Regions from separate parts of the Halomonas sabkhae genome, predicted to be linked through region 3. Evidence: predicted binding sites of a transcription regulator. Region 3 holds the regulator's gene; each other region holds the start of a gene.
The links. The regulator sigma-54, encoded in region 3, starts transcription at its own class of promoters, with help from an activator protein. The targets are predictions, from matches to a motif close to TGGCACNNNNNTTGCTNT.
Positions count from the first base shown of each region.

Region 1: the regulator sigma-54 is predicted to act here: its motif matches at 5,444-5,461, upstream of QWY79_RS10510 (amino acid ABC transporter substrate-binding protein).
Region 2: the regulator sigma-54 is predicted to act here: its motif matches at 3,333-3,350, upstream of QWY79_RS12060 (sugar phosphorylase).

Region 1 is NZ_JAUFPM010000015.1:248,382-258,638, forward strand. Features, by position in the region: gene putP (sodium/proline symporter PutP) at 1-887, shown strand, start outside; gene QWY79_RS10480 (hypothetical protein) at 961-1,221, opposite strand; gene QWY79_RS10485 (OmpW/AlkL family protein) at 1,526-2,119, shown strand; gene QWY79_RS10490 (gamma-glutamylcyclotransferase family protein) at 2,233-2,742, opposite strand; gene QWY79_RS10495 (YqcC family protein) at 2,739-3,071, opposite strand; gene QWY79_RS10500 (amino acid ABC transporter ATP-binding protein) at 3,138-3,896, opposite strand; gene QWY79_RS10505 (amino acid ABC transporter permease) at 3,893-4,567, opposite strand; gene QWY79_RS10510 (amino acid ABC transporter substrate-binding protein) at 4,586-5,365, opposite strand; gene QWY79_RS10515 (DUF3549 family protein) at 5,691-6,716, shown strand; gene QWY79_RS10520 (ATP-dependent zinc protease family protein) at 6,753-7,190, shown strand; gene rimK (30S ribosomal protein S6--L-glutamate ligase) at 7,233-8,141, shown strand; gene QWY79_RS10530 (hypothetical protein) at 8,230-8,676, shown strand; gene QWY79_RS10535 (SanA/YdcF family protein) at 8,597-9,352, opposite strand; gene sufT (putative Fe-S cluster assembly protein SufT) at 9,440-10,012, opposite strand; gene QWY79_RS10545 (aminotransferase class V-fold PLP-dependent enzyme) at 10,032-10,257, opposite strand, start outside.
Region 2 is NZ_JAUFPM010000017.1:272,455-282,711, forward strand. Features, by position in the region: gene QWY79_RS12050 (HAD-IIB family hydrolase) at 1-319, shown strand, start outside; gene QWY79_RS12055 (glycosyltransferase family protein) at 312-1,529, shown strand; gene QWY79_RS12060 (sugar phosphorylase) at 1,520-3,295, opposite strand; gene tenA (thiaminase II) at 3,424-4,092, opposite strand; TPP riboswitch at 4,165-4,308, opposite strand; gene mdoH (glucans biosynthesis glucosyltransferase MdoH) at 4,349-6,238, opposite strand; gene QWY79_RS12075 (OpgD/OpgG family glucan biosynthesis protein) at 6,249-7,793, opposite strand; gene QWY79_RS12080 (lysophospholipid acyltransferase family protein) at 8,069-9,016, opposite strand; gene QWY79_RS12085 (DUF4870 family protein) at 9,020-9,397, opposite strand; gene QWY79_RS12090 (VOC family protein) at 9,485-9,865, opposite strand; gene QWY79_RS12095 (class I SAM-dependent methyltransferase) at 9,905-10,257, shown strand, end outside.
Region 3 is NZ_JAUFPM010000015.1:93,911-104,167, forward strand. Features, by position in the region: gene QWY79_RS09630 (KdsC family phosphatase) at 1-269, shown strand, start outside; gene lptC (LPS export ABC transporter periplasmic protein LptC) at 274-858, shown strand; gene lptA (lipopolysaccharide transport periplasmic protein LptA) at 855-1,385, shown strand; gene lptB (LPS export ABC transporter ATP-binding protein) at 1,382-2,107, shown strand; gene QWY79_RS09650 (RNA polymerase factor sigma-54) at 2,277-3,689, shown strand; gene hpf (ribosome hibernation-promoting factor, HPF/YfiA family) at 3,790-4,101, shown strand; gene QWY79_RS09660 (PTS sugar transporter subunit IIA) at 4,108-4,578, shown strand; gene rapZ (RNase adapter RapZ) at 4,625-5,542, shown strand; gene QWY79_RS09670 (HPr family phosphocarrier protein) at 5,547-5,816, shown strand; gene pmbA (metalloprotease PmbA) at 6,045-7,385, opposite strand; gene yjgA (ribosome biogenesis factor YjgA) at 7,530-8,033, shown strand; gene tldD (metalloprotease TldD) at 8,197-9,651, opposite strand; gene QWY79_RS09690 (YhdP family protein) at 9,648-10,257, opposite strand, start outside.

The sequences.
Region 1 (10,257 bases), 150 kb from region 3:
TGCTGGCATTGATCATCATGCCGGCCGTGGTGCTGTTCGGCGAAGGCGGTGGCGGCTTCTCGCAGGCCTCGCAGACGCTCAATGACGTCGACCCCACCCTGCTGACCTGGACGGACGGGCTGACCTTCATCGGCTGGCTGTCGGCGGTGACCTGGGGGCTGGGCTACTTCGGTCAGCCGCACATCATCGTGCGTTTCATGGCCATCCGTAACCTCAAGGATGTACCCACGGCACGCAACATCGGCATGGGCTGGATGCTCATCTCGCTGATCGGCGCCGTCTCGCTGGGCATCTTCGGTCGCGCCTACGCCGTCCGCAACGGCATGAATGTGGAAGACCCGGAAACCATCTTCATCATTCTGGCCGACCTGCTGTTCCATCCGCTGGTCACCGGCTTCCTCTTTGCCGCACTGCTGGCGGCGGTGATGAGCACGATCTCCAGTCAGCTGCTGGTGTCCTCCTCCTCGCTCACCGAGGACTTCTATCGCCTCTTCCTGCGCAAGGAAGCCTCGGAGAAGGAATGCGTCATGGTCGGCCGGGTGAGCGTCGTCCTGGTAGGCCTGGTGGCCACCATCATCGCTTCCGACCCCGATTCTCAGGTCCTGGCACTGGTCAGCAACGCCTGGGCCGGCTTCGGTGCCGCCTTCGGCCCGCTGATCATCCTGTCGCTGATGTGGCCGCGCACCAATGGCGCGGGTGCCATTGCCGGCATGATCGTGGGTGCCGCTACCGTCATGATCTGGATCACGCTGGGCTGGAATGCATCCTTCCTGGGTGGCCCCGGCGTCTACGAGATCATCCCCGGCTTCATCGCCGCCTTCGTCGCCATCATCCTGGTCAGCAGCGTGACCAGCGACGCCGGCGAGTACAAGGCCATCGATCGCTGAGGATATTCTTCACCATCCGGTATCACCAGAGGGCTCCTGCGGGAGCCCTTTTGCATGGCGGCTCAGTGGGTGTTCACCCGATCCCGCGATACACGGCAAGTCCCAGCGTGATACTCGCGAAGCCCCACAGAGCGGCATGCGTCCAGGCCGTATTGATCAATACCAGCAGGCGATACAGCTCCATATCCTGCGCCACGGGACGAATGAACGCCGCCCCCAGCGCCCACACTCCCAGCGCCACGACGGGCAGACGCAGGCTAAGGGGCAGAATCTCCATCACCTCCGGGCGCCATAGCCACCATACAGCCAGCAATGCCGCTGACAGGAGTGACAAGAGCGCCCCACCTCCATGTGAATAGCGTACCCAGACTGCCATCTGTTTGCCTCCCGAGTCTTGCTGTTCAGTGAAGACCATTTCCGGCAAATGAGCGACCCCTGAGTGCACGATCGGGCAAGATGATGCAAAAGTGTCGCTCCCTGGCGTCAATTTCGCGGCTGCCATTAAGCTCAGTCAACCACAACCATCAAGCCTATAGGCATTTTCTACAAGACGTTAGAGAACACTGTTTTATAATGGGCTACATCGAAACACAGCAACGACATGCTGTATTTCAATCTCAACCAAGGGAGAATTCCGCATGAACGCGACTCGAGTGATTTCCGCAACCGCGATCGTTGCCGCCAGCCTTGTTGCCGCCCAGTCGGCAGTTGCCTATCAGTCAGGCGATATCTATGTGCGCGGTGGTTATGCCAAGTCCGACGTCAGCGATGATAATGGCCAGATCGCCGGTCAGGACATCAATGTCCAGGACGAGCAAGGCATCACCTATGGTGCGGGCTACCTGTTCACCGATCATCTGGGCGTCGAACTCACTGGCTCCGAGGCGGTCGAGCACGACATGACCGGGGGCAGCTTCGAACGTACACCGATCAACCTGATGGCCAACTATTTCCCGCTGGGTGGCACCGACTCGCGCGTACAGCCCTATGCCGGCATTGGCGTGAACCACACCTACTTTTCCAATGAATCCGTGGCCAACGTGGACCTGGATCACTCGACCAGCTTCACCGGCCAGCTGGGTGTCGACTTTGCACTCACCGACAACCTCATGATCGGCTCTTACGCCCAGTATGCCGATGTGGAAAGTGATGTCAGCGTCAATGGCCAGGGCGCCGGCAGCCTGGAGCTCGACCCGCTGACCGTCGGCGGCAACCTGACCCTGCGTTTCTAAGCCAGAAACCCGTGAGCCATGAGCGGGCCGCTCGCGGCCCGCTCAGCAAAACGCCGCCGGATTCGCTCCGGCGGCGTTTTTTTGCGTTACGGCGAAGGCCGGACACAACGACCTCAGCCCGAATCGTGGCGCGACACTCCCAGCTGAATCAGCGTTGCCTCGTCGAGCCCCGTCACTGACGGGAAATCCGCCAGCCAGGCATGGTATTCGCTGGACAGAAAGGCCCGCCCATGCAGTAGATGAGCCAGGTATTCGCGTGCCGGTTGCAGCCCTGCCCCGGTGGTACCGGGCCTGGCGATATAGACCCAGGCGTCGATGACACCCTCGTCACTGTGAATCGGCAGACGATGGCGCTGATACTCCTGCGGATAGCCCTCGAAGGGGTCCATGGCCTGGATCTGCTCGGGATGCGTCAGGCCGATCAGCACGCCTTCGACCCAGGCTCCCTGGCTTGCCACCACATTGGCATGGCTGATACCCGGCACTCTGGACGCCTTGTCGAAACACAACCGGTAATCCCTCAGGACACCTGCGAGGGCGGCGCGTGTCTCGCCGATACGCGCCGCGACGCGCGCCGGGTTCATGTTGCTGCCATAGGCGAAATAATAGGCCGGGGCGCTCAATTCTCGGTTACCAGGCTATCCACGCGTTCAATCGCCTTGCCGACCAGGATGCGATCACTGGTCCGCGCGCCCTCCTGGGTCAGGTAGGCTTCCACCGCCGGGGCGACGTCACTCTTCGACGGCATGGCCCCCTGCTGCTCCACCAGCGTCTCGAGTCGCGCGATGAAGACGAAGCGCAGCCACTGCGGCAGGCTCATGGTATCGATGCAGAATGGCTCGACGCTGTTGTAGGCCGCCGGCTCGGGCGCCTCCATGCGCCACATATCGGCCGCTCGCATGGCGGATTCGAGTTCGCGCAAGGCTTGCGCAAGTTCTTCATGTACGGTCATGGCATCTGGCTCCGGTCGATCTGTGTGACCATTTTCGCGCGTCTGGCCGGACGGACCAAATCGGATTTACAACGCCTGCGGGGCTGGCTGAGCGGCCAGCACCTTGCGCAGGAAGTCGCGCGTGCGCGGATCCTGCGGGGACTGAAAGAGCTGCGCCGGCGGCCCCTGCTCGACGATACGTCCGCCTTCCATGAAGACGACACGATCGGCCACGTCCTGGGCGAAGCCCATTTCATGGGTCACCACGAGCATGGTCTGGCGCTCCGCGGCCAGTTGCTTCATCAATCCGAGGACCTCTTCCACCCATTCGGGATCGAGCGAGGACGTCGGCTCATCGAACAGAATCACCTCGGCCTGAGCCGCCATGGCACGGCCGATGCCCACGCGTTGCTGCTGGCCACCGGACAGCGAGGCCGGATAGGCATCGGCCTTGTCGGCCAGACCGATACGCTCGAGGATCTCGCGAGCACGGGCATGGGCCTTGTCCTTGGGCCAGCGGTTGACGATGACCAGCCCTTCGGCAATGTTTTCCAGCGCCGTCTTGTTGGCGAACAACGCATAGTTCTGGAACACGAAGGCCGTGCGTCGGCGCGCCGCCAGGATGTCCCGGCGGCTGGCCCGGGTCACATCGACCTGCAGGTCACCCAGTGTCAGCTGGCCGGCGTCGGGGCGCTCGAGGAAATTCAGGCAGCGCAGCAGGGTGGACTTGCCCGTGCCGGACGGGCCGATCACGACGATGATTTCCCCCTGCTCGATCTCCAGATCAATGCCGTCGAGCACCGCCGTGCCGCCGAAACGCTTGGTCAGGTTGGCGATTTGAATCATCGGCTATACGCCTTGTTGAGTCGGGCCTCCAGGCGGCGCTGCCCCCAGGCCAGCAGCTCCACGACGATCCAGTAGATGACCGCCACGGTGACGAAGGCCTCGAAGTACAGGAAGCTACCGGCGGCCTCTTTCTGGGTGGCCCCCATCAGCTCGGTCACGCCCAGGGTGAAGGCCAAGGAGGTGGCCTTGATCATGTCGATGAAGTAATTCATCAGGGTCGGTACCGCCACCCGGGTGGCCTGAGGCAGGACGATGCGCCGCATCAGCTGACCATTGGTCATGCCGATCGACAACGCCGCTTCGGTCTGACTGCGGTCGACACCGACGATGGCGGCACGGATCGACTCCGCCATATACGCCGAGAAATGCAGCGTCAGCCCCATGATGGTCGCGGTGATACCATTGATCTGGGTCAGGAAATCCAGCAGCTGGGGCAGCCCGTAATAGAACAGGAAGAGCTGGACCAGCAGCGGCGTGCCGCGGAAGAAGGAGATGAACAGCATGGTCGCCGCATTCAGCCCCGGAATCTTCAGCACGCGAATCACCGCCAGGCCGCACGCCAGGGCCAATGCCAGCACCATGCCGGCGGCCGCCATTTCCAGCGTCAGCGGCAGGTAGCTGAGCAGAATGGGCACCAGCCCCAGCATGTAGTCGAAATCGAGCACACTCATGTCGCCAGCATCACTCGATCAAGGCTGCGTGATGTCGTTGCCGAACCAGCGTTCGGAGATCTCGGCCAGAGTGCCGTTGTCACGCAGGGCCTGGAGGGCCTGGCCCACTTCGTCACGCAGCTGACGGCCCTGCTCGGTATCGCGAAACGGCAGCGCGTTATGAATCTCGGAGAAGGTTTCGCCTGCCAGTTGCAGAGGCAGCGGCTTGTCCTTGATGACCTGGCTGGCACTAACGCGATCCATGACGAAGGCATCGACACGACCCAGCGCCGTATCCTGTTCGATGTTGCTTTCATAGGTGCGGATATCGATCTCGTCGGCGTAGGGCAGCTCACGCAGCAATGCCTCGAAATTCGAGCCCAGGTTCACCGCAACGCTCTTGCCTGGCAGGTCTTCGACACCCGAGATCGATGTGTTGCCTTCCTTTACCACGACCTGAGCGCCGTCATAGACATAGGGCTCGGTAAAGACGTACTTGGCCTGACGTTCTTCCGTGATGGTGATCTGGTTGGCGATGGTATCGATGCGTCCTGACTCGAGCATGCCGAACAGACCGGAAAAATTGGCCGTCTCGAATACCACCTCGGTGCCCATCTCATCGGCCACCGCCTCCATGACATCGACCTCGAACCCCTTGAGGGTGTCCTGCTCGACGAAGGTGAAGGGGAAATAACCACCGGACATGCCGACCCGCAGGGTGTCATCCTGCTGAGCCTGGGCCATGCCGGCTGCGGTCAGCAGTCCCGCCGAGAGTACCGGCAGGGCCACTTTTCTGAAGAGAGCGAGAGAGCGCAACATGACGATCCTCCTGTGAGGCTTGAAAACACGATAAGGAATAAAAAACCTTTCTCTATATTCCATTTTTACACAGATGCTGGACAAAGTCCCGTGCCATGGCCAATGGCTTCTGCTTATGAACATCATAGGCGGGACACAGGCGGTTAATACACAGAAGTCCTGCATGCAGCTGTGGATAAACCTTGAACACATGCTCCCGGGCCAGACCTGACGGGCACTCCACGCCGTTGGTCAATCAATGATCAGCCTCCACTGACGCACGCCGGCATCGGCTGACAGGATGGCGCCCCCATTGTAAGGTACGAGTCCTGAGCTGGGAGACCGCATGCAATCGATTGATAGCCTTCACGACTTTTTCGTCCGCACCGGTGCCGAGGTGCGGCTGTACCACCTGGGCCGCCGCGTCGTACCCTGCGAGCTGGAGAGCCTGCGTGCCCTGGAGCACGACGGCGCGGCCTGGCCGGCCCCCTGGCAGAGCCAGGCACGGCTGGCCATGGTGTTTCGGCTGGGAGACCTTCAGGATCCACTCATCTGGTTTTTGGCGCTGCCGCTCGATGAACAGGGCCAGCTGGACCCGGCAGCCCGTGACGCCTTCCTGCAGCGCTTGCTGGAGACACTGGGGCGCAACGTCCAGGGGCTCGGGCGCGAGGACAGCAGCGAGATCGACAACCTGATGAAGGACAATCCCCTGGCCTTCACGCCCTCGACCACCTTTCAGGCCATGCTGCACGCCCGCGCCAGCCATGATTTCGAGCGCCCGGCGAGCCAGCATCTGGAGCCGGTGGAGGCTTATCTGTCGGGCCAGCAGACACTCGACTGGCAGGCACTGGGCCTGCAAGGCCTTGCCGACTTTGCGGTGCGCATGGACGCCGATGCCCAGCACCAGCTGGCCCGCTCGATTGCTACACTGCCGAGTGAGGTGCTGGTATCACTGTGCTACTGTCTGGAACATGTCGCCATCCTCGATGAGCTGGCCGACCGCTTGCGCCAGCGCGGCGAGCAGGCCGCCAGCGATGGCGATATCGAGACATTCTGTGCCTGTGTCAGAGCCGTCAGTGGTGCCGACGAGGAAAAGACCGGTGACTGGTACGACACCCTGCTCGCCGACGAGCAGGCATGCGGCCCGGATCTGCTGGCGGCCATGGCGGGCCGGGGTTGGCATCACCTGGAGCATGCCGAGCGACTCCCGCGTTTTCTGACCCGACTGGCCAACGAACCGCGCGCCGACTTTTCCGCCGTGGCACGCGACCTGGCCCTGATACCCCGGCTACGCTTGCCCGTGTTGATGACACTGCGCGAGGCCGAGCCGACGTCGCCCATCGGCAGACGCCTGGCCAGTCTGCCCCGGTAAGCCAGCGCCGTTCCAGGAGCCAGAGGAGATAGCGTCATGAAGGAGTTGCCCTACCAGGCCAAGGCCATCGTCGGTCGCCGCGAGATGGTCACCCTGCCCGCCCTGAACCTGACGCTTTGCGCCAAGGTCGACACGGGGGCGCGCACGTCCTCTCTGCATGCCGAGGACATCGAAACCTTCGAGCATGACGGGCACCCCTGGGTGCGCTTCACTTCGCGTGGTGGCGGACCGGCCAGCCCCGCTCACGAGCAGTGCCTGCCACTGCACGACCGACGACGCGTCACCAGCTCCAACGGCCAGACCGAATGGCGCTTCGTGGTGCGTACGTCTATGCAACTGGGTGAGCTCGAGTTTCCGGTCGAGCTCACCCTGACCGACCGTCGCGACATGCGCCATCCCATGCTGCTCGGCCGCCGAGCGTTAAGACGCGTACTGGTAGCCCCCGGCGCCGGTTTCCTTCACGGTGAGCCCTGAGGCCAAGGTTCTCTCGGCCCTTCCCCACAACGGAGAATCGCCATGCATATCGCGCTGCTGTCACGCAATCGCAACCTCTACTCTTCGCGCCGACTGCTGGAGGCAGCCGAGGCACGGGGGCACAGTACTCGGGTCGTCGATACCCTGCGCTGCTACATGAGCATCGCCTCGCATCACCCTTCCATCCATTACAAGGGCGCCGAGCTGGAACCCTTCGATGCCGTCATCCCGCGCATCGGTTCCTCGGTCACCTTCTATGGCTGCGCCGTGCTGCGCCAGTTCGAGATGATGGGCACCCAGGTGCTCAACGACAGCGTCTCGATCACCCGCTCCCGCGACAAGCTGCGTTCGCTGCAGCTGCTGTCGCGCAAGGGCATCGGCCTGCCGGTGACGGGCTTTGCGCACTCGCCTGACGATATTCCGGACTTGATCACCATGGTGCGTGGCGCCCCGCTGGTCATCAAACTGCTGGAGGGCACCCAGGGCATCGGCGTGGTCCTCGCCGAGACCAACCAGGCCGCCGAGTCGGTCATTCAGGCCTTCATGGGCATGAAGGCCAACATCATGGTTCAGGAATACATCAAGGAAGCCAAGGGCGCCGACATCCGCTGCCTGGTCATCGGCGACAAGGTCGTGGCCGCCATGAAGCGCCAGGCGGCCGATGGCGAGTTTCGCTCCAACCTGCATCGGGGCGGCAGCGCCAGCGTGATTCGCATCACCCCGGAGGAACGCTCCACCGCCACCCGGGCCGCCAAGGCCATGGGCCTGCAGGTGGCCGGGGTCGACCTGCTACGCTCCAACCATGGGCCCGTCATCATGGAGGTCAACTCCTCCCCGGGGCTGCAGGGCATCGAGACCGCCACCGGCCGGGATATCGCCAACCTGATCATCGAACACATGGAGAAGAGCGCCACACCCAGGCGCAAGACGCCGCCCAAGCCTAAAGGCTAAGGCCAGGGCGGCAATTTAATCGTCCACGGGGGTGGCAAAAGTCACTCGACACCCCCACAATCTGCGTCACCGGAGGAGGTGAACGCGCATGTTTCTTGATAATCGCCAGGTGGCGATGGACAGTGCTCTGGAAGCACTGGCCGACAGCATCGATTATTTCCAGGACAACCTCGAGCGCCTGCGCCCCAGCCTGCGTGACGCCTTGAAGCCCCAGTTCGAGGAACGCAGCAAGCTGATGCGCAAGCTGCAGACGCTGGCGCGCCGTCACCTCGACCTTCTCCCCCGTGACGCCGACGTCGAGCGCGACGACTACATGTGGCTATGGAGCCGCTTGAAGAGCTTCGTCGGCAATGACAGTCAGGTGCTGATCAACGAGCTCCTCGAGCAGGAGCGCGTCCTCATGCAGTCACTCTCGACACTGCTCACGCATCCCCTGCCCGAGGCCATCGAACCGGTCATTGAGGAGTGCTGGCGGAACTGTCGTGCTCTGATTCGCGAGCTGTATCGCCTTCAGAAGCAGGGGCAGCGACGCTGAGATCGGGTCGCGGCGTGATCTGCAGGGGCTCCTGGGGCCCCAGGAAGTGCGGCTCGCGCCCCCAGACATACAGATCCCCCAGCGTCGCCACGCGTGCCAGCCACTCCCTGGCCCTGAGACGCCAGGTGCCATCGGAAGGCTGCGTCGGGGCCACACAGCCTTGTACCTCGATGCCCAGTGCATCAGCAATGAACAGCGCCCGTGGCAGGTGCCAGTCCTGAGTGACCAGCAGGGCGCGCTGCACGGTGAAGACATCGCGCGCCCGGATGAGCGTGTCGAAGGTACTGAAACCGGCATAATCCAGTGTCATGGCCGATTCCGGCACACCACGGTCGAGCAGATCCTTCCACATGGTGATCGGCTCGTTGTAGTAGCGGGTGCTGTTGTCGCCCGACAACAGCAGATGGTCGACCTTGCGCTCTTGAATCAGGCCGGCCGCGGCCCGCATGCGGCCTTCGAAATGCGGGTTGCGCGCCCCGCTGCGCGTCCAGTGCGAGGTGCCGAAGATGATCCCCACCTGCCGCGGCTGACACTTCGCCAACTCGGTTTCGATGCGTCCGCTGGTGCTGGTCAGCACCCAGACATTGCCGGCCAGAAACAGCAGCAGGGCCAGCAGGGTGCCTCCGCCGAGCAGCATCAGCAGGATTCGGAAGGTTTTCCATGGTAGCGAGAGCATCGATTTTCCCAATCCCGAAGGCAGCTCATGCGCAGTTTCCCTGCACCAGTGTCATGGAGGCAGGCTCGCGAGTTGGACGGTTGGCGCTCAGAACATCCCCAGCTCGAGCTTGGCTTCCTCACTCATCATCTCGCGACTCCAGGGCGGGTCGAAGACAATTTCGGTGTGTACCTTGCTGACCTGGGGCGCGCCCAGGATCTTGTTGCGCGCATCGGCGGCGATGACATCGCCCATGCCGCAGCCCGGCGCCGTCAGCGTCATGCGAATGGTGACCATCCGTTCGCCACTGATCAGACGCTCGATGCGGCACCCGTAGACCAGTCCCAGTTCGACGATGTTGACCGGGATTTCCGGATCGAAACAGGTCCGCAACTGCTCCCAGACGAAGGCCTCGATGTCCTCTTCCGAGGCATCTTCCGGCAGCGTCGGGGCAGGCACGGCGTCCAGTCCCAGGGCATCGAGCTGACTGCCCTCGATCAGATACATGCGCCCTTCCAGGCCCACACTGACCGTGCCACCCTTGGCCTGCATCACCGTGACTTCGCTGTCCTCGGGCAATGTCTCGGTCTTGCCGAACGGAATGGCGATGGCCTCGACATCACGCTGCAGGGGCAGCACCTGCCCCTTGGTGACACCGGCCAGTGCATCAATATCACTCATGAGTCTCCTCGGCTTTCGCTCAGCGCAGCATCCCGACCACGCGCTGCAGCGCCTCGACGAAGACGTCGACTTCCTCGGGTGTGTTGTAGGCGGCGAAGGAAGCGCGGCAGGTGGCCTCGACCCCCAGGGACGCCAGCAACGGCTGGGCACAATGATGCCCGGTGCGTATCGCCACGCCCATCTGGTCGACCAGCAGCCCGATATCCTGGGCATGGGCGCCATCCACCACGAAGGACAGCACCGCT
Region 2 (10,257 bases), on a different contig from region 3:
CTGGCATGTGACCGGGGAGGCCGACAAGGGCGATGCCGTCATCTGGTTGATCGCGCGTTTTGCGGCGATGCGGGGCGTCCGGCCGCTGACGTTGGCGCTTGGGGATGGGCCCAATGACGTCCGCATGCTGGAAGCCGTCGACAGCGCGGTGGTGATCCCCGCGCGCCATGGCCTCGCGGTCAGGCCGAACCAGTCGGCCCTGTATGTCAGCCGGGCCGTGGGGCCTGTCGGCTGGGCCGAGGGCGTCACGCACTGGTGGGGCAACGAAGGCGTTGCTCCCCTGGAACCTGCCGCCCCGGGAGGGCGTTCCCATGAGTGATTTTCACCAGAACGGTATCATTACCGACTTCCATAACCTGACCCACCGTTCGGTCGATTCGCTGGAAGCCGACCTGGTGCAGTTTGCCCGGCAGCGGCCGATGAGCCTGATTCTGCCGTCCCTGTACAGTGAACTGGAAGGTCCGGCGCTGAACCACATTGTTCAGGAAATTGCCGCCGCGCCCTATCTGGAGGAGGTGGTCATCGGCCTGGATCGGGCCGATGAGGCGCAGTTTCGCCATGCCCGCGAGTTCTTCGCGCGACTTCCCCAGCGGCATCGCATCCTGTGGAATGATGGCCCCAAGCTGACGGCCCTGGATCGCGAGCTGGAGGCGCGCGGACTCTCTCCCCAGGAGCCCGGCAAGGGGCGCAATGTCTGGTACTGCGCCGGCTATGTACAGGCCTCGGCCCGCAGCCAGGTGGTGGCCCTGCATGACTGTGACATCCTGACCTATGATCGCGGCATGCTGGCCCGGCTGTTCTATCCGGTGGCGCATCCGCACTTCAACTATGAATTCTGCAAGGGCTATTACCCGCGTATCGCCGAGGGCAAGCTCAATGGTCGGGTGTCACGTCTGATGGTCACGCCCCTGCTGCGGGCGCTCAAGGTCATCGCCGGCCCCTTGCCGTACCTGGATTACCTGGACAGCTTCCGCTATCCCTTGTCGGGCGAGTTCGCCATGCGCAGTGACGTCCTCGACGGCATCCGCATCCCCGCCGACTGGGGCCTGGAGATCGGTGTGCTGTCCGAGGTGCAGCGCAATCACTCGACCAACCGTCTGTGTCAGGTGGATCTGGCCGATAGCTACGACCACAAGCATCAGCCGGTCTCGGAAGACGATGCCGCGGCCGGTCTCAATCGCATGAGCCTGGATATCGCCAAGGCGCTGTATCGCAAGCTGGCCACCCAGGGGGTGACCTTCAGCGCCGAGGACTTCCGTACCCTCAAGGCAACCTACTACCGTATGGCGCTGGATCTGATCGAGGCCTACGACCACGACGCCACCATGAACGGCCTGACCCTGGACCGTCATGCCGAGGAACAGGCCGTCGAGCTGTTCGCCCGCAACCTGCTCGACGCCGGCTCGGCCTTCCTCGACAACCCTGGGGAACGCCCCTTCATCGCCAGCTGGAACCGCGTGCGCGCCGCCATCCCGGATGTTCTCGAACGCCTGCACGACGCCGTCGAGGGGGATAATGCTTACGGCTGATTCACCAGCCACAGACTCCGGTAGGGGCCGAGTGTTGCTTCGTGGTTCCAGGGGGCCTGGGCGAGCAGGTCGTGCCACTGGCCGTGGGTCAGTTCCGGGAGTTCGAGTGGCTGGGGCCGGTCGGTGACGTTGTGCACGGCGATCAGGCGGCGGCCGTCAGCGGTCGGGCCGCGTTGCAGGGCGATCAGGCTGGGTGGCGTGTCCAGCACCCGCTGCGGTGCATCGGGATGGAAGCAGGGTTCTTGACGCCGCGCATCCAGCATCCGGGTCAGCGACTTGAAGACTTCCCGGGTCGGGGTGGCGGGCGTTTCGAGCAGCCATTCGAGCTCGTCTCGCTGCCAACGGCGGCGATTGATCGAGCGCAGGCGCCCGCTGCGTTCCACGCCTTCCAGGTCGTTGAGGGTCCCCGTCAGGACATGCAGGTAGATCGCCGGAATGCCGCGCAGGCCGAGCATCAGTTGCTGGCTGCACAGGAAGCGGGGCGTCTGCCAGGCATCCGGTCCGCGACGGTTGCCCTTCATGGCGTCGAACCAGGTGATGTTGAGCTCGTAGGGGGCATCCTCCCCGTCGTCGCGGGTGCGCATGCTGGCGTAGCCGCCGAAGCGGTGCATCAGTTCGACCAGGGCATCGATGTCGTGCTGTGGCAGCCAGCCTTCCAGGGGGCGAACGCCGATGCCGTCGTGGCTTGCCGTGAAATTCAGGAAGCTGCAGCCCGGGGGCAGTTCGGGCAGGCTGCGCAGCCAGGCTGCCAGGGTGCCGGCTTCGCCGCAGGTCAGGGTGTGCAGCAGCAGGGGCGGCAGGGGGAACTGATAGACCAGATGCGCCTCGTCAGGGGACGCGTCGCCCGCGTCGGGGGCCGCCAGTCGATCGAGGCCGAAGTAGCTGATGTTTTCCTCGTGGGGCACATTGGTCTCGGTCAGCAGCAGGGCATCGGGGGCGACATGGTCGATGATGGTGCGCAGCAGGCGCACCACCTCGTGGGTCTGGGGCAAATGTATGCAGGACGTACCCACCTGCTTCCAGAGATAGGCGATGGCATCCAGGCGTATCACTCTGGCGCCCTGGTCGAGATAGAACAGCAGGATGCCGATGAACTCCAGCAGCACATCCGGATTGGCGAAGTTCAGGTCGATCTGGTCTTCCGAGAAGGTCGCCCACAGGTGGCGCACCCCGCGCCGGGTCGGCACCTTGACCAGCAATGGCGAGCTGCGCGGCCGCACGACCGCCGAGAGGTCGGTATCCGGGTCCATCTCGATGAAGTAGTCGCGGCCCGGCTGGCTGCCGGTCAGGTAGTCGGTAAACCACAGCGACTCCCGCGAGACGTGGTTGAGTACCAGGTCGACCCCCAGATCGAAGCGCTGGCCCAGGCGTTGGATGTCATCCCAGTCACCGAGCTCGGCATTGACCTCGCGATAGTGAATGACCGAGAAGCCGTCATCGCTGCTCCAGGGGAAGAAGGGCAGGATATGCACGCCGCTCAGGGTGTCGCCCAGGTGGCGGTTCAGGAAGTCCTCGAGCACCTGCAGGGGCGGCATGTCATCGGCGACCAGGCTGTCGCCGTAGCTGATCAGCCACTGGTCACGCTGGCTCCACAGGGGCACAGGGGCTGTGTCCGGCGTCGATCTGGCCGGGGCCTGGTGAGTCAGCAGGGTTTCCAGGCGGCGCAGGACTTCATCGGCCCGCGGGCCATACAGCATCTCCAGATGCTGGTGGGTGCGGCGCCGAAATTGCGCCGCATCGATCGGTGTGGAATGTGATCTGGGCATCATGGCCGCCACTCTCGCGTCAGGAACCGGAACGTCTCATGCAGATAGCATGCCAGCCCACAGGGTGGATGGCATCCGGCACCCACCAACGCTGGTGTCCGAGAGTGGCGACCTAGACCACCGGGGCTTCAAGCGGTCTGGTCGAGGCCCATCTGCCAGAAGTCGATTTCCAGGCGGGTGGCGTCGCGGAAGATCTCCGCCAGTCGAGCGAAACGCGCCGGCGTCACCTCGGCCAGACGGGCGTCGAGCCAGGCGATCTCGTCGCGCATGGCGGCCTGGAAGTCATCACTCGCGTACATGGCGATCCAGGACTCGAAGGGGTTGGCGTCGCCCCGCAGGGTGCTCGGTCGCGCGTTCAACCAGTTGGCGATCTCGCCGTAACCCACCAGGCAGGGCGCCAGCGCCACGTGCAGGTCGAGCAGGTCGCCGCGGCTGCCGGTGTCCAGCACATAGCGCGTGTAGGCCAGGGTAGCGCGGGCTTCGGGCAGTCTGGCCAGGTCCTCCTCGCTGATGCCCCATTCGCGGCAGAATCCCACATGCAGATCGAGCTCGACGTCGAGGATGGTCTTGAGGCCCTCGAAGGCGTGGCGCAGCTCGGCCAGGTCGTGGCTCTTGTAGGCCGCCAGGGCATAGGCGCGCGAGAAGTGAATCAGGAACAGATAGTCCTGTTGCAGGTAGTGACGAAAGGCCTCGGGGGCCAGGTTGCCATCGCCCAGCGAACGCACGAAGTCGTGCTCGATGTAGGCGCGCCAGTCAGTCTGGCAGGCGTCGGTCAGGTCGTGAAATTGGTAACCCATCATGTCTCCGGTGTCGGGATCCGGCATGTGGGCGCAGCGAAACGAGCGGGCAGGACGACCGGTATAGCGGCACCGGGCGCTGCGCTTGATTCCCTACGCCGGTTCACGGGCGACCATGAGTCGCCGCCACCCGGATCAGGTTCCACGGGATCAACGCTGTGCCCCTGAGGGCGAGCGTCATCTCAGCCGGTGTAACCGGCACCCCGTCAAGCGAGAGCCTCTACTCTAACACCTCGTCGAGGCTTGAACAGGGGGGTCAGGGGCCAGTGGCGGACTCCTTCTTGTTACCCGGTGCCAGTGCCCAGTCGCCGGCAAAGGATTGCAACGGCATGGCGCGGCGGTATTCCGCGGGCGGCGGCGTGAGCTCGGCCGCGTCCTCCAACGGGGCCTGACCGGCCAGGTGGCTCAGCACGGCGGGGACCGAAGTCTCGCTGGGCACCAGCAGCAGGCCGCGTCGGCGCAGGCGTCGTCCGATGGTCAGGCTGCTGCTGAAGCGCACCAGGGGCGCGGCGAGCAGCAGGCCCAGCCAGACGGGCGTCAACCACCAGAAGAAGCCGGGGGTGTACCACCAGGTCACGCCTGCCCAGATGGCGCCCACCAGAGTGCCGGGCCAGGTGTAGCGAACGGCGTCCCGCCAGGGCAGGGCGCGCCCCTCGCGGGACTGGGCATTCCAGGCTACGGTACGGCCGCATAGCACCTCCACCACGAAACGGCTGTGAAAGACCATCATCAGGGGCGCGATCAGGATGGCGAACAGGGCTTCCAGGAGGGCGCTGGCGAGCAGTCGGGCGCGCCCGCCGAACGCTGCCGCCGACTGTCGCCAGACCAGGGCCACGCCCAGCACCTTGGGCATCAGCAGCATCGCCAGGGTGCCGCCCAGCAAGGGCATGATGAGGTTGGGCGGAGAGATCGGCCAGTCCGGAAACAGCTGGGCGTCGGAGGTGAAGAAGTTGGGATCGATCAGTGCATGCAGCAGCGCATCGGCGGTGCTGACGACGAGTATCGCCAGCCATACCAGGGAGGACAGGTAGGCCAGGGCACCGCACAGGAAATGCACCCGGCTGACCATGTGCAGGCCGCTGCCGCCCAGCAATCGCAGATGCTGCAGGTTGCCCTGGACCCAGCGGCGATCGCGCTTGGCGTAGTCGAGGATATGGCTCGGCATTTCCTCGAAGCTGCCGCCCAGGTCGGTGCGCATGCGCACTTCCCAGCCCGCGCGGCGCAGCAGGGCGGCCTCGACGAAGTCGTGGCTGAGGATATCGCCGCCCAGCGGAGGCCGGCCGGGCAATTCGGGCAGGCCGCAATGGGCAGTGAACGCCGCGACGCGCAGGATGGCGTTATGACCGAAGTAGTTGGCGGCATCGGATTGCCAGAAGCTCAGGCCGCTGGCCAGCATGGGCGAGTAGACGGCGGCGGCGAACTGGTTGGCGCGTCCGAACAGGCTGTCCTGGCGAACCGGGATGGGCACGGTCTGCAGCAGGCCGAGGTTCGGGTTGGCTTCCATCTGCGCGATCATCTGGTGGATGGTGTCGCCGCTCATCAGGCTGTCGGCATCGAGTACCAGCATGAAGTCGTAATGGGCGCCCCAGCGCTCGCAGAAGTCCCCGAGGTTGCCCGCCTTGCGTCCGGCATTGCTGTCGCGGTGGCGGTAATGCAGCCGGCAGTGGTCGGCCAGTCGCTGTTGCAGGGCCGCCATGACGGCGTGCTCGCGAGCGATGCTGTCGGCATCCGTGCTGTCGCTGAGCACGAAGGCCTCGATGCGTCGCGCGGCGGTCTGTGGCGGCAGGTCACGGCAGGTGGCCTCGAGGCCCGCCGCCACGCGTTCGACATCCTCGTTGTGGACCGGCATGACCAGGGCCGTGATCGAGTGGGCCGTGTCCGGCGGTCGGGGGTCGCAGGCCCGGGCCAGGCTGAGCGGGTCGCGGCGCATGATCGACAGCGCAAAACCGATCAGGCCACTCCAGAAGGCGACCGCAATCCAGCCGAAGGTCACCGTGAACAGCGCCATCACCGCCAGTTCGAGTGGCGTCAGGCCGCCGACATGGAGGATGCGGAACATGGTCCACAGGCCAAGGATCGTGGTTGCGGCCACCAGCAGCGCGAAAATCAGCCGCCGGGTGCGCCGGAAGGGGACAGGAGCCACCATGGCCCGGGACTCAGCGGCGCTCATCGGGATACCAGACATAATTCCAGGTTTCGGTCAGCGGCTGGCCGCGCAGTGTCAGTTTCAATCGCATGTCGGCCGGCGTGCCTTCCTCCGGGGCGAGCCGGAAGCTGGCGCGCCAGGTCTGGCCATCGGGCAATTGCTGTACCCACTGCTGAATGATGTCGCCATTCGAGGTGGTCAGCTGTGACTCGACCGGCTGGTCGGCCTCGAGTCCCTCCAGGGCGGGGCCCCGGAAATCGACGATGAAGAGCCGCTGGCTGGGCGGCGGCGGGTCGTCCTGTCCCGGTAGTGCCGCCCAGCCCTGACGGCTGCGAATGACGTGGCCGAGCTGCTGGTCGGGTAGCGTGGCGCCGAAGGTTTGCAGCCGATAATGATAGCTGCGCGCTTCGCCGGCTTCGAACGGCTCCTGCGGCACCCAGTAGGCGGTGATGTTGTCGTTGGCTTCACTGTCCGAGGGAATCTCGACCAGCTCGACCTGGCCCTCGCCCCAGTCACTCAGTGGCGTGACCCACTGACTGGGGCGTTTTTCGTAGCGTGCCTCGGCATCCAGGTAGCCCTCGAAGTGGCGCGGTCGCTGTACCAGCCCGAAGCCCTTGGGCGAGGTATCCTGAAAACTCGAGATATGCAGTTTTTCGGGGTTGCTCAAGGGTCGCCAGATGCGCTCGCTCTGGCCGGAGTGCAAGGCCAGACCGCTGGAGTCATGCACGCGCAGGCGGTAATCGTCGGCCGGATAGCCGCCCAGACCACCATGCATGAACATGCTGGTCAGTGGCGCCACGCCGAGCTTGTTGACATCCTCGCGGGCGAACAGCCTGGCGTGCGTGTCGACGATCGTCTGACGGCCGGGCTCGATGTCGAAGCGGTAGGCGCCGGTCACCGAGGGACTGTCGAGCAGGGCCATGACGGTCATCCGGGTGGCGTCCGGCTCGGGTTTTACCAGCCAGAATTCGCGAAAGGCAGGAAACTCCTCGCCCTGGGGTTCCGCGGTGTCGATGGCCAGGCCGCGCGTGGACAGCCCGTAGCCCTGGCCGCGGCCGATCATGCGGAAGTAGGACGCGCCCAGGAAGACCATGAACTCGTCGTGGTATTCGCCGCTGTTCAGTGGGTAGTGCAGCCGAAAGCCGGCATGGCCGAGGTCGTCGAAGTCCCGCTCGGCCAGGTGCTCGACCGCGTCGTCATAGCGAAAACGTGACGTATCGAAGGGCAAGGGCCGTGGCTCGCCGTCGGGTTCGACCAGATGAATGTCGACCGGTTGCTCATAGAGAAAACCGGGGTGAAACAACTGCACCTCGAACAGCCCCTGATCGCGCCAGATGGCGTGCTCCTGGCGGAAGCGTATCTGTCGATACTGATCGTAATCCAGCTCGGCCAGCGCTTCCGGGATCTCCGAGTCGGCGTCTTCATAGGGTTCGCTGGCCAGTGTCTCTGCCCGCTTGGCAATGCGGTCGAACAGCTCGTTGTGTGATGAGGCGGCGGCGTCCAGCGCCACCAGGCTTCCCAGCGCCATGGCCAGGATCTGACTGGGCAACTGCATGTTGCGCATCTCCATGGGGTCCCGCCGGCACTTCCCCGCGCAAGCCGGTCCAGGAGGTGGTGAGCATGCCGGAGCGTTGTTGTGGTGTCCCGGATGTCGTGTTGCGGCTCTACACTGTGTCGGGTCCTGCATCACGCCGACCATGGCGCGCCTGTCGGGCCAAGATCGGTCTTGATGTGCAGGAATGACCGTGAGGATCCAATATTTCGTCACCTTTGTCGACAATATCGCACAAAGGTTCCATTTCCAGGCAGCGTTTCCTGGAGGGTGTTTGCTTAGCGATACAGGCGGAACTGTCGCCACTCCGGCAACTGCTGTTCCTCTTCCGGGGTCTTGCGATAGCGCTTGTATTCCCATTGGTACTGTGCCGGGTCCAGCGCAATGGCTGCCTCGACACTGGCATTGACGCCGGCGGCCGAGCGGCTTTCGTCGCTGTCCTGAACCCGCTCGTCGGCGGCCAGGAAGTGGATGGCGAAACCGCGACCGGGCAGGCGTCGCGCTACCCCGGTCACCACCCTGGCATCGGTACGCGCCACCAGCTTGGGCAGCAGGGTGGCGGTATAGGCCTGTCGACCGAAGAAGGGTGCAAAGACGCCGCTGCCCCAGTCGGGCTCCTGGTCGGGCAGGATCCCCACCGCCTCGCTGCGCTTCAGCGCCTTGAGCAGGGCCGCCACGCCGCGAGGATTGGTGGGCACCAGGCTGGCGCCCTGACGCTCGCGTCCCTGGCGGATGATGGGGTCGAGGGCGGCCAGCTTGGGGGGCTCGTACATGGCGGTGAAGGGAAAGTGGCTGGACAGCCAGAAATTGAGGACTTCCCAGTTGCCGAAGTGCGGAGCCAGCACGATGACGCCTCGCCCTTGCCGACGTGCCTCGTCCAGCAGCTCGCGGCCGTGCACCTCCTGAATCGAGGCGGCGACCCGCTCCGGCGCGCCGCGCCAGGCGAAGCCCAGTTCGAGCATGGTCGCGCTGGAATGGGTCAGGCTATCCCGGGACAGCCGCTGGTACGCTGACTGACTCAGGTCGGGATAGGCCTGGGCGAGGTTGATGCGGGTAACCCGGCGTTCGCGCTTGCTCAGGCGCTCCACCAAGGGCCCCGTCAGGCGGGCCAGGCGCCACAGTGACGCGGGGCGCCAGCCGGACAGGCCCTGCCACAGCGTGGCGATGGCACGGCTCTGCCAGTCGTGACGGGGGGCCGAGTCGTGGGACGGTCTTGGGTCAGCCATGCATCACACCAGCCAGGTATCCACGTTGTCCGGCTGACGTTCCTCCTGGAGTCCCTTGAAGCCCTTGACGCAACGAATGACCAGCCAGATGACGGCCAGCAGCCAGGTCAGAAAGCCGATCAGGATGAAGGTCAGCAGGCCCGAAACGGCGAAATACACCAGGCCCATCCAGAAGGTGCGGATCTGATAACGGTAATGTTCGTCGAGCCATTGCGGCCCCTGGCCGCGATAGACATAGGCCATGACCACGCCGACCAGCGCGGTCAGCCCGCCGGTGACGATGCCCGCCAGCAGCAGCGCATAGATCACCATGGTGATGGTGGTGTCGGGCTTGGGGGAATCTTCAATGACCGTGGGGTCCTGAGCACTGTTGTCGTTCATGCGTCATCCTTGAAGGGGAGTGAATGTAAAAATGTTGCACCATGATACCTGCCAGCTCCAGTGATGCCAGTCGCGTCACCCGGGCCTTCAGCGTACCGGTCGGCAGATTTCCAGCAGGTTGCCATCCGGGTCGCGCAGGTAGAGGGACTCGATCTCGCCGGTGGCGCCCTGGCGCGTGACGGGCCCCAGCTCGATGTCCACCGACAGGGCATGCAGGTGATGCTGGACTTCCTCCAGCGGCAGGCGACTGCGCAGGCAGAGGTCGAGGCTGCCGGGGGTCGGGGTGGCCGCCCGCGGCTCGATATCGGTGGCGGTCCAGTGCAGGCGCAGTGCCATGTTGCCTAGCATCAGGTCGACGCGCTCCTGGTCCCGATAGCGCACATCGAGTCCCAGGACGCGCGTGTAGAAGTCCACGGCTCGCGAAATGTCGGTCACGGTGATGACCAGGTGGTCCAGACCTGACAGCATGAAAGTCTCCTTGAGTGTTGTCCCTGACCAGAGAATACGATGATGCAGACGTGTCCGCTATGCGCTTCTCCCGATACCAGCGGCTATCATCGTGATAAACAACGCGATTATCTGGTCTGTGGACAATGTTCGCTGGTGTTCGTGCCGGCATGGCAACACCTTTCGGCGGCCGAGGAGAAGGCCGTCTATGACCTCCATGACAATCATGGCGCGGATTCCGGGTATCGGCGCTTTCTCGACCGGCTGTGCACGCCGCTGCGGAAACGCCTGCCGGCGCCGGCACGGGGGCTGGATTTCGGCTGCGGGCCGGGGCCGACCCTGTCGCTGATGCTCGAGGAAGCGGGGCATCGAATGACGCTCTATGACCCCTTCTATGCCCCGGACGATGCGGT
Region 3 (10,257 bases):
CCGTGCTGCGCCGGCTGAGCCACGAACTCGGGCTCGAACTCGACGAGGTGGCCTATTGTGGCGACGACCTGCCCGACCTGGCCCCTATCCATCATGCCGGGGTCGGTATCAGCGTACCCAATGCGCCGCCCTATATCGCCGCCCATGCCGACTGGGTCACCGAGCGCCCGGGTGGCCACGGCGCCGTCCGCGAGATCTGCGATGCCCTGCTCCAGGCCCGGGGAGACTGGGAGGCCATGCTCGCCCGCCACCTGAAGGATCCGGGGTAACATCATGCGACTCCCCAGACCCGGCTTTCGAACCTGGCTGTTTGTGCTGCTGCTGGCCCTGGGCGGCGGCCTGACACTGCTCGACCAGCGCCAGAGCGACTCGCACGGACCGCTGCCACCGAGCACGTCCGGCGAGCCCGATTATTATATCGAGGACCTCGAGGCGACGCGCTATGACGCCCAGGGACTCCCGCATCAGCAGCTGCAGGCGCCACGCCTGTCCCACACGCCCGGCGACGATGTCACCCGACTGGAAAGCCCGGACCTGCGGCTGCGCGATGACAGCGGGCGCCACTGGACGGCACGCGCCGAACAGGGCCGCCTGGAAAGCGGCGGCTCGCCACTGGTGCTCAGCGGCAATGTGCGCCTGGCAGCACCCGAGGAGCGCTGGCAGCTGACGACCCGGGTCCTGCACTACAATGCCGATACGGCTCATGCCTGGAGCGAAGCGCCGGTCACCCTGCGCCAGCCGCCGCAACGCATGCAGGCCGAACGTTTCGATGTCTGGCTCGATGACAACCGGGCCCGACTGACCGACAATGTCCGCGGCCACCATCCGCCGGCAACCGATGAGGACCCCGCGCCATGATGCGACCGACCCTGCCCCCGCTGCTGGGCCTGGCAGTGACGCTGCTGCTGACGCCAGTCCCGCAGGCACTGGCCCTCGAGGGCGATGCCAGTGCCCCTATCCAGGTGGAAGCCGACCGCCTCGAGCTCGATGATCAAGCCGGCACGGCCGTCTATCAGGGCGAGGTGCGCATCCAGCAGGGCAGCATGAAACTGCAGGGTGAGCGCGTGGAAATTCGCCGCAATGATGCCGGTCAGCTCTCGCGGGCCATTGCCACCGGCGGACGGGCCTACATCGAGCAGAAGCCGGCGCCCGATGCCGATCTCGTCCAGGGCTGGGCCAGGCGCATCGTCTACCATGTCGCGGAACGCCGCCTGGAACTGGTCGACCAGGCCGAACTGCACAAGGGCGACGACACCTTCAATGGCGGCTATCTGGAATATTTCCTCGACCGCCGGGTCGTCCAGGCGCGCTCCTCGGCGGAAGGCGTGGAGGGCAACCAGCGCGTGCGCATGACCCTGGAGCCCGAACAGCAGGAAGGCCAATGAAGACGCTGCACGCTAGCCACCTGGCCAAGAGCTACAAGCGCCGCCGGGTCGTCCACGACATAAGCCTGGAAATCGGCCAGGGCCATGTCATCGGCCTGCTCGGCCCCAACGGGGCCGGCAAGACCACTTCCTTCTACATGATCGTGGGACTGGTGCGTGCCGACGCCGGCCGAGTCGGCATCGACGACCATGACCTGTCGAACGCCGCCATGCACGAACGGGCCCGCGCCGGCATCGGCTACCTGCCCCAGGAAGCCTCGATCTTTCGCAAGCTGAGCGTGGCCGACAACATCATGGCGATCCTCGAGACACGCAAGGATCTCGACCGCAGTGGTCGTCGCCAGCGGCTGGAGTCCCTGCTCGAGGACTTCCACGTGACACATATCCGCGACAACGCCGGCATGAGCCTGTCCGGAGGCGAACGTCGCCGCGTGGAGATCGCCCGCGCCCTGGCCACCGAGCCCGACTTCATCCTGCTGGACGAACCCTTCGCCGGGGTGGATCCGATCTCGGTGGGCGAGATCAAGGGCATCATTCGCCAGCTGAAGACCCGTGGCATCGGCGTACTGATCACCGACCACAATGTGCGCGAGACACTGGATATCTGCGACGGCGCCTATATCGTGGGCGACGGTCAGATCATTGCCGAGGGCGATGCCGAGACGATTCTCGCCAACCAGCGCGTGCGTGACGTCTACCTGGGCCAGGACTTCCGCCTCTGACCCCGCACGCCGGGGCTCGGCCCCCGATCGCCAGCCGCCCGTGCAACACAGCATCGTCAAGAATCATGAATCGAGCCACCGGGGCCACTCCATTTGGCCCGAGTCTTGCATGAAGCACCTCGCCGGATTAGGGTAGAAGCTCCAAGACCGTCACCCGGACCCCTCGTCTATGGCCATGAAGGCTTCTCTGCAACTGCGGCTCGGCACCCAGCTGACCATGACGCCTCAGCTGCAACAGGCCATCGCTCTGCTGCAGCTCTCGACACTCGACCTGCGCCAGGAAGTCCAGCAGGCCCTGGAATCCAACCCCATGCTGGAGCTCGAGGAAGACTTCGGCGAACAGGCCGTGAGCGACACGCCGGAAGACGACTGGGCCAGTGAAATTCCCGATCAACTGACCGTCGACAGTGACTGGTCGGACACCTATCAGGATGCCGGGCTGGGCAGCACGGGCAGTGGCGAGGCGCCGGACTTCGAACGCCAGGCCGCCGGCCAGAGCCTGCAGGGGCACCTGACCTGGCAGCTCGCCATGAGCGGCATGCAGGAGCCCGACACACGGGTGGCCGAGAGCCTGATCGACGCCGTGAACGACGATGGCTACCTCGACCAGCCGCTGGAAGACATCCGTGAAGGATTGCGCGCCCAGGGACTGGACGCGCTGACGGACCAGGACATGGAGAGGGTGCTGCAGCGGCTACAGCAGTTCGAACCGACCGGTGTCCTCGCCCGCGACCTTAGCGAATGCCTGCTGCTGCAGCTCGCCGCCCTGCCTCGGGATACGCCCCATCTGCCCCAGGCCAGGCGCCTGGCCCGCCAGTTTCTCGAGGCCCTGGCCAGTGATGACCGACGCCTGCTGAAGCGCCGCCTGAGCCTGGACGACGCGGCGCTCGATGAGGTCATCGCGCTGATTCGAGAGCTTGACCCGCGACCCGGGAGCGCCTTCACCGCCGGCGGCGATGACTATGTCATTCCCGACCTGATCGCGCGACGCGGCGACCAGGGCTGGCAGGTCGAACTCAATCCTGACGCCCTGCCCCGCCTGCGCATACAGCCCGATTACGCGGCGCTCATCCGCCGCGCCGACAAGAGCCAGGACAACCAGTTCCTCAAGGACCACCTGCAGGAAGCCCGCTGGCTGCTCAAGAGCCTGGCCAGCCGCAACGACACCCTGCTGCGGGTCGGCCATGAGGTCATGGTGCGCCAGATCGACTTTCTGGAGCATGGCGAGGAGGCCATGAAACCGCTGATCCTGGCCGATATCGCCCAGACAGTGGAAATGCACGAATCGACGATCTCCCGGGTCACCACCCAGAAGTACATTCACACCCCACGCGGCGTCTTCGAGCTCAAGTACTTCTTTTCCAGTCATGTCGGCGATGGTGACGAGGCCCACTCCAGCACCGCCATCCGCGCCCGCATCCGCAAGCTGATCCAGGACGAGACGCCGCGCAAGCCGCTGTCCGACAACAAGCTGGTCAGCCTCCTCGCCGAGGAAGGCATCGAGGTGGCACGACGCACCGTGGCCAAGTATCGCGAGTCCATGCACATCCCTTCCTCGAGCCAACGCAAGCGCCTGCGTTGAACGTTGACGACAGCGTACGCGGCCAGCGGGCGACAGGGGGTTTGCACGACTCCAAAAAGGGTTACAATCAAGCCACAACCCATGGAGCAAGGAGCGTGTCATGCAAGTCAACCTCACCGGCCATCATGTGGAATTGACCGACGCCCTGCGGGACTATGTACAAGAGAAGCTCGCGCGTCTCGAACGTCATTACGACAACATCACGACCGTACAAGTGACACTCTCCGTGGAGAAGGAACGCCAGCAAGCCGCCTGTACCCTTCACGCCGCCGGCGCCGACCTGCACGCCGAGGCCAAGGACAGCGACATGTATGCCGCCATCGATGCCCTGGCCGACAAGCTCGACAGGCAACTGGTGAAGCACAAGGAAAAATCCCAGGCACGCGCCCAGGGCGCCGCCAGCGTGCGCTGACCCATCATGACTCTGGAAACCATCCTGCCCCCCGAGCGCACCCTCTTCGATGTGCCCGGGGGGAGCAAAAAACGGGTGCTGGAATTCTTCAGCACCTTCATCGCCCAGAATACACCCAGCCTGGACAGCCAGGAGGTCTTCAGCCGCCTGATCGGCCGGGAGCGCCTGGGCAGTACCGGGATCGGCCACGGCGTGGCCATTCCGCACTCGCGGAACCCCCACTGCAAGGCGCCCATCGCCGGCTTCCTGAAGTTGGCCGATGCCATCGACTTCGACGCCGTGGATGGCGAGCCGGTCGACCTGGTGTTCGTCCTGCTGGTGCCCGAAGCCGCCGATGATGCCCATCTGGCACTGCTCGGCCAGGCCGCCGCGGTGATGAACGACGCCGATACGCGCCACGCCCTGCGGCGTGCCGACAGTCAGCACGCCCTTCACGAATGTCTGGTCGAAGCGATCCGCCGACAGTCTTCCGCCTGACGGCCCCCTATGCGGCCTCGCCCCAAGCCTCTTCCAGGAGACCGCCATGCAGATCGTCATCATCAGTGGCCGCTCAGGCTCGGGGAAATCGATTGCCCTGCAGGCGCTCGAGGACCTCGGCTTCTATGCCATCGACAACCTGCCGGCCATGCTGCTTGGCTCCCTGGTCGACGAACTGCGCAGCGACCAGCTCAACCCCTCGGTGGCCGTGAGCATCGATGCCCGCAACCTGCCGCACGCCCTGCAGCGCTTCCCCAGCCTGCTGCAGGAGCTGCGCCAGCGAGACATTCAGTGCCAGGTCGTCTACCTCACCACGGATGCGCGCATCCTGCTGGAACGCTACTCGGCCACGCGCCGACGCCACCCCTTGACGCGCAACAACCGCATGACGCTGGCCGAGGCCATCGATCATGAAGAAAGCGCCCTGACCGAGATTCGCGACCTGGCCGATCTGGTGATCGATACCTCGCGCCTGTCGGTGCACGAACTGCGCAGCCGCATCGCCGACCAGCTCGCCGATCGCGGCTCGGAGGCCCTGGCCCTGACGGTCGAATCCTTCGGCTTCAAGCGCGGCGTGCCCCTGGACGCCGACATCGTCTTCGATGCGCGCTGCCTGCCCAACCCGTACTGGGACCCGTCGCTGCGCGAGTCCACCGGGCGCGACCGCAATGTGGTCGACTTCCTCGCCGGCTACGCCATGGTCGAGGAAATGCAGACCGACATCCGCGCCTGGGTGGAACGCTGGCTGCCCCGCTATCAGGCCAGTCAGCGCAGCTATCTGACCGTGGCCATCGGCTGCACCGGCGGCCAGCATCGCTCCGTCTACCTGGCCGAGCGCCTGGCCCACGACCTGGCCACGCACTATCCCGGCGTGCGTCTCCGCCACCGGGAACTGGGCATACAACTCAGCCGTCTCTCTCCGGAAACGGCCCCCGCACCGGACGACTGCGAGAAGGAACCCTGAGGACGTGGCCAGCCGCAAGCTCACCCTGACCAACAAGCGCGGCCTGCATGCCCGCGCCGCCACGCGACTGGTGCAATGCTGCCAGGCCTACAACGCCAGCGTAACGGTCTCCAACGGCGCCCAGAGCGCCGACGCCGCCAATGTCATGTCGCTGCTGATGCTCGCCGCGCCCTGCGGCACCGAACTGACCCTGGAAGCCGACGGCGAAGACGGCGAAGCGGTGCTCGACGCGCTGGAGCAACTGTTCGACGCACGGTTCGATGAGGAAGCCTGAGAAGGAAGAAGGAAGAAGGAAGAAGGAAGAAGGAAGAAGGAAGAAGGAAGAAGGAAGAAGGAAGAAGCCAGGCTGGTGCCTGGGTTTGTGGCGTCAAGGGTTTTCTTCCCTCTTCAAGCGGCGCGAGCCGCGTTCTTACCTCTTCAAGGCGCGTAGCGCCGTTCTTCCTTCTTCAAGCGGCGCCAGCCGCATTCTTTCCTCTTCAAGCGGCACTGCCGCGCCTCGGGCTTACCCGCCGGCGATGGTCATCTCGTCGATCAGCCAGCTGCCGGTGTGGATGCTGCCGCGGGTATCGATGTCGTCGCCGATGCCCACCAGCCCCTGGAACATCGTCTCCAGGTTGCCGGCGATGGTGAATTCCTCCACCGGGTGCTGAATCCGGCCGTTCTCGACCCAGAAACCGGCGGCGCCGCGCGAGTAGTCGCCGGTCACGCCGTTCACGCCCTGCCCCATCAGCTCGGTCACCAGCACGCCCTTGTCCATGCGTGACAACAGGGCCTGCTGGGACTCAAGCGGCGCCTCGATGCGCAGGTTGCGCGCGCCGCCGGCGTTGCCCGTGGTCGACATGCCCAGGCGACGGGCGCTGTAGGCCGACAGCATGTAGCTGGCCAGGCGCCCCTGGTCGATGAAGACATTGTCCCGGGTCTGGACGCCATCCCCATCGAAGGGGCTGCTGGCCATGGCGCCGACTTCCATGGGCCGCTCACTTAGCGAGAACCACTCGGGAAACAGCATGGTGTTCAGGCGCTCGCACAGGAAGGAGGCCTGGCGGAACTGGGCACCGCCGGCAATGGCCCCCATCAGGTGGCCCACCAGCCCGGAGGCCAGGGACGGATCGAACATCACCGGCATGCGCCCGGTGGCAAGCCCCTGGGCACCGAGCCGGCGCAGGGTGCGATCCGCGGCGCTCCGGCCCACTTCCGCGGCATCGCGCAGGGCGCGCGGATCACGGGCCGTGGTGAAGTCATAGTCACGCTGCATGCCGGCGGCATCCTCGGCGATCAGCAGGCACGACAGCGAATGCCGGCTGCCACGCTGGCTGCCCAGAAAGCCATGGCTGTTGCCGTAGACATGCACCCCTTCGCCGCTGGACAGGCTCGCGCCTTCCGAGCTGCGAATGCCCTCGACACCACGACCGGCGCTTTCACAGGTCAGGGCCAGTTCGATGGCCTCCTCGGTCGTGAGTGGCCAGGGGTGATGCACCTGCAGGTCCGGAAAGGAGGTCGCCATCAGCTCGGCGTCCGCCAGACCAGCGGCAGGGTCCTCGCCGGTATAGCGGGCAATGGCCAGGGCCTTTTCCACCACGTCGCGCACGGATGCCTCGCTGGCATCCGACGAGGAGGCGCTGCCCTTGCGCTGGCCGACATAGACGGTCACCGCGATGCCCTGATCGCGGGACAGTTCGACGGTCTCCACGTCGCCCTCCCGCACGCTGACGCCGATCCCCTGATCGACACTGGCGCCGACCTCGCAGGCATCGGCTCCCAGCCGGCGTGCCAGGGCCAGGGCCGCTTCGGCCCGGGTTTCCAGCAGGGCCTGCTGGGCGGCGGCATCGAAAGCCTGTGTCATCGATCTGTCTCCTCACTCGGCCGGCCCGCAGGCCGGCACTCTTCATAGCGTGTTTTGCCATCCCGCTGTGGCGGGCTGGTATACTGGTTCTCTTGCGCCACGCAGCGTGTTGCCTTCACGACCCGACGCCATACAGGACACGGCATGACCCAGGATGATTCTCCGGCCGACGAGCGGCCCAGCAAGTCTCAGCAGAAGCGCGAGATGCATGCCCTGCAGGCCCTCGGCGAGCAGTTGATCGCCATGCAGGCGGCCGAGCGCGCGCGCTTTCCCCTTTCCGACGAACTGCTGGCCGCCATCGAGGAAACCGGCCGCATCCGCAGCCGTGAAGCCCGCCGCCGCCACATGCAGTACATCGGCAAGCTGATGCGTCGGGAAGATCTCGACGGCATCCAGGCGGTCTTCGACAGCCTCGAACGCGAACAGCTGCAGCGCGATCACGCCTTCCATCGCCTGGAGAAATGGCGCGACCGCCTGATCGATGAAGGGGATGACGCCGTCGCCGCCTTCATCGAGGACTACCCGGACACCGACCGCCAGGCCCTGCGCCAGTTGATCCGCAACGCCCGCCGCGAACGCGACCAGGGCAAGCCCCCCACCAGCGCCCGCCGGCTGTTCAAGCTGATCCGCGAGACAGCCGGGGTCTAGCGGCTACGCCGCTGCAAGAGGGAAGAGCGCGGCTACGCCGCTTGAAGTGCGGCGCTGCGCGCCTTGAAGAAGGAAGAAATTCGCGGCCGGCGCCAAGACCTGTGCCGCGGACCAGTCCTCTATTGTTCTCTTCCCTCTTCCCTCTTCCCTCTTATCTCTTCTGCTAGGACTCCGTCCCGCCGACGGTCAGTTCGTCGAGCTTGAGGGTCGGCTGTCCCACCCCGACCGGGACGCCCTGTCCCTCCTTGCCGCAGACGCCGACGCCGCTGTCCAGTTCCATGTCATGGCCGATCATCGAGACTCGGCCCATGGCTTCGGGGCCGTTGCCGATCAGGGTAGCGCCCTTGACCGGGGCCGTGATGCGGCCGTTCTCGATCAGGTAGGCCTCGTTGGCCGAGAACACGAACTTGCCCGAGGTGATATCCACCTGACCGCCCCCGAAGCTGACGGCATAGATACCGCGATCGACACTGCGGATGATGTCTTCCGGGTCATCCTCGCCGGCCTGCATGTAGGTATTGGTCATGCGCGGCATGGGCAGGTGGGCGAAGGACTCGCGCCGGGCATTGCCGGTGGGCGCCATGCCCATCAGGCGGGCGTTGAGCTTGTCCTGCATGTAGCCGGTCAGGATGCCGTCCTCGATCAGGGGGGTGTACTGTCCCGGGGTGCCCTCGTCATCGACACTCATCGAGCCGCGCCGATCGGCCAGGGTCGCATCATCGACCACCGTGACACCGGGCGCCGCCACGCGCTCGCCCATGCGGCCGGCGAAGGCCGAGCTGCCCTTGCGGTTGAAGTCGCCTTCCAGGCCATGGCCCACGGCTTCGTGCAGCAGGATCCCGGGCCAGCCGGCCCCGAGCACGACGGGCATCTGGCCGGCCGGCGCATCCACCGCCTCGAGATTGACCAGCGCCTGACGCACGGCTTCCCTGGCGAAGCGTTCGGCGACGTTGTCATCGCGCAGACGCGACATCGGGTAGCGGCCGCCGCCTCCGGCACTGCCGCGCTCACGACGACCATTGCGCACCACGATGACACTGACGTTGAAGCGCACCAGGGGGCGAATGTCCACCGCCTGGGTGCCATCGCTGGCACGCACGAGCACCACTTCGTGCACGCCGGACAGCGAGGCACTCACCTGCTCGACCGCCGGGTCGGCGGCACGCGCCACGCGATCGGCGAGCTTGAGCATGGCGATCTTGTCGTCGGCGGACAGCCCCGTCAGCGGGTCGATACCGGCATAGAACGGCGTGGCGCTGACCTGAATGCCCGCCCCGGTGTTCTGGCGCTGACCGCTGCGCACGATACGCGAGGCCGTCTGCCCCGTCTCGGCCAGCGCATCGGCGGTGATCTGATTGGAGTAGGCGAAGCCGGTCTTCTCGCCGGCCATGGCGCGCACGCCGACACCACCATCGATGTTGTAGCTGGCCTCCTTGACCTCGCCGTCCTCGAGCGACCAGCCCTCGTGCCAGCTGCGCTGGAAATACAGGTCGGCATAATCGATGCCCGGCCCCATGGCATGCCCCACCCCGGCATCGAGCGAGCCGAGATCGAGACCACCGGGCGCGAGCAATACCTCACGGGCTTGATCGAGCATGGAAGACGTCTGTGCTGTCATTCGGTACTTTCCAGAGAGAGGCGCGGCGAAGTCCATGGCCCTCGCACGCGGTAATGAATTTGCGTCACACGGTCGATAGTGTCGCCGAACAGCTTGTCGGCGACGAAGAGCGCGCCCCCCACGATCGGGGCGCCGGCGACCACGGCCGCCAAGGGTAGATTGTTGCTGACGGGCACGGTAATCCCCAGTCGCTGATCGAGTTCACGACGCACCAGGTCGACGCTGCCGTTCAGCGTGAAGTCGGTGGCCGTGCCATCGATCGTTACCGGACCACGTGTTTCCAGCACCCCACCATACAGGGTTGCCTCGCCGCTGACACTGTCGAAGGCAGTACCGCTGCCGGTGACATCCGAGAAGTCCAGGCGCAACCGCCGCAGCAGGTTATCCACATTGAGCAGCCCGACCACCCTGGCCGAGGGCGACTCCAGATTGGCGAAACGACCATCACGCAACTCGACGCCCAGGTCGCCCCGCGAACGGGCCAGGGCGAACTGCCAGGGCGCGCCCGGCCAGGCCAGCTGACTGTCGACGCGCGTTTCGCTGCTGGTCACCGCCACGGGCTGGCCGAGGACCTCGAGGGCAGATCCCAGATCCCCGCCGCTCAGG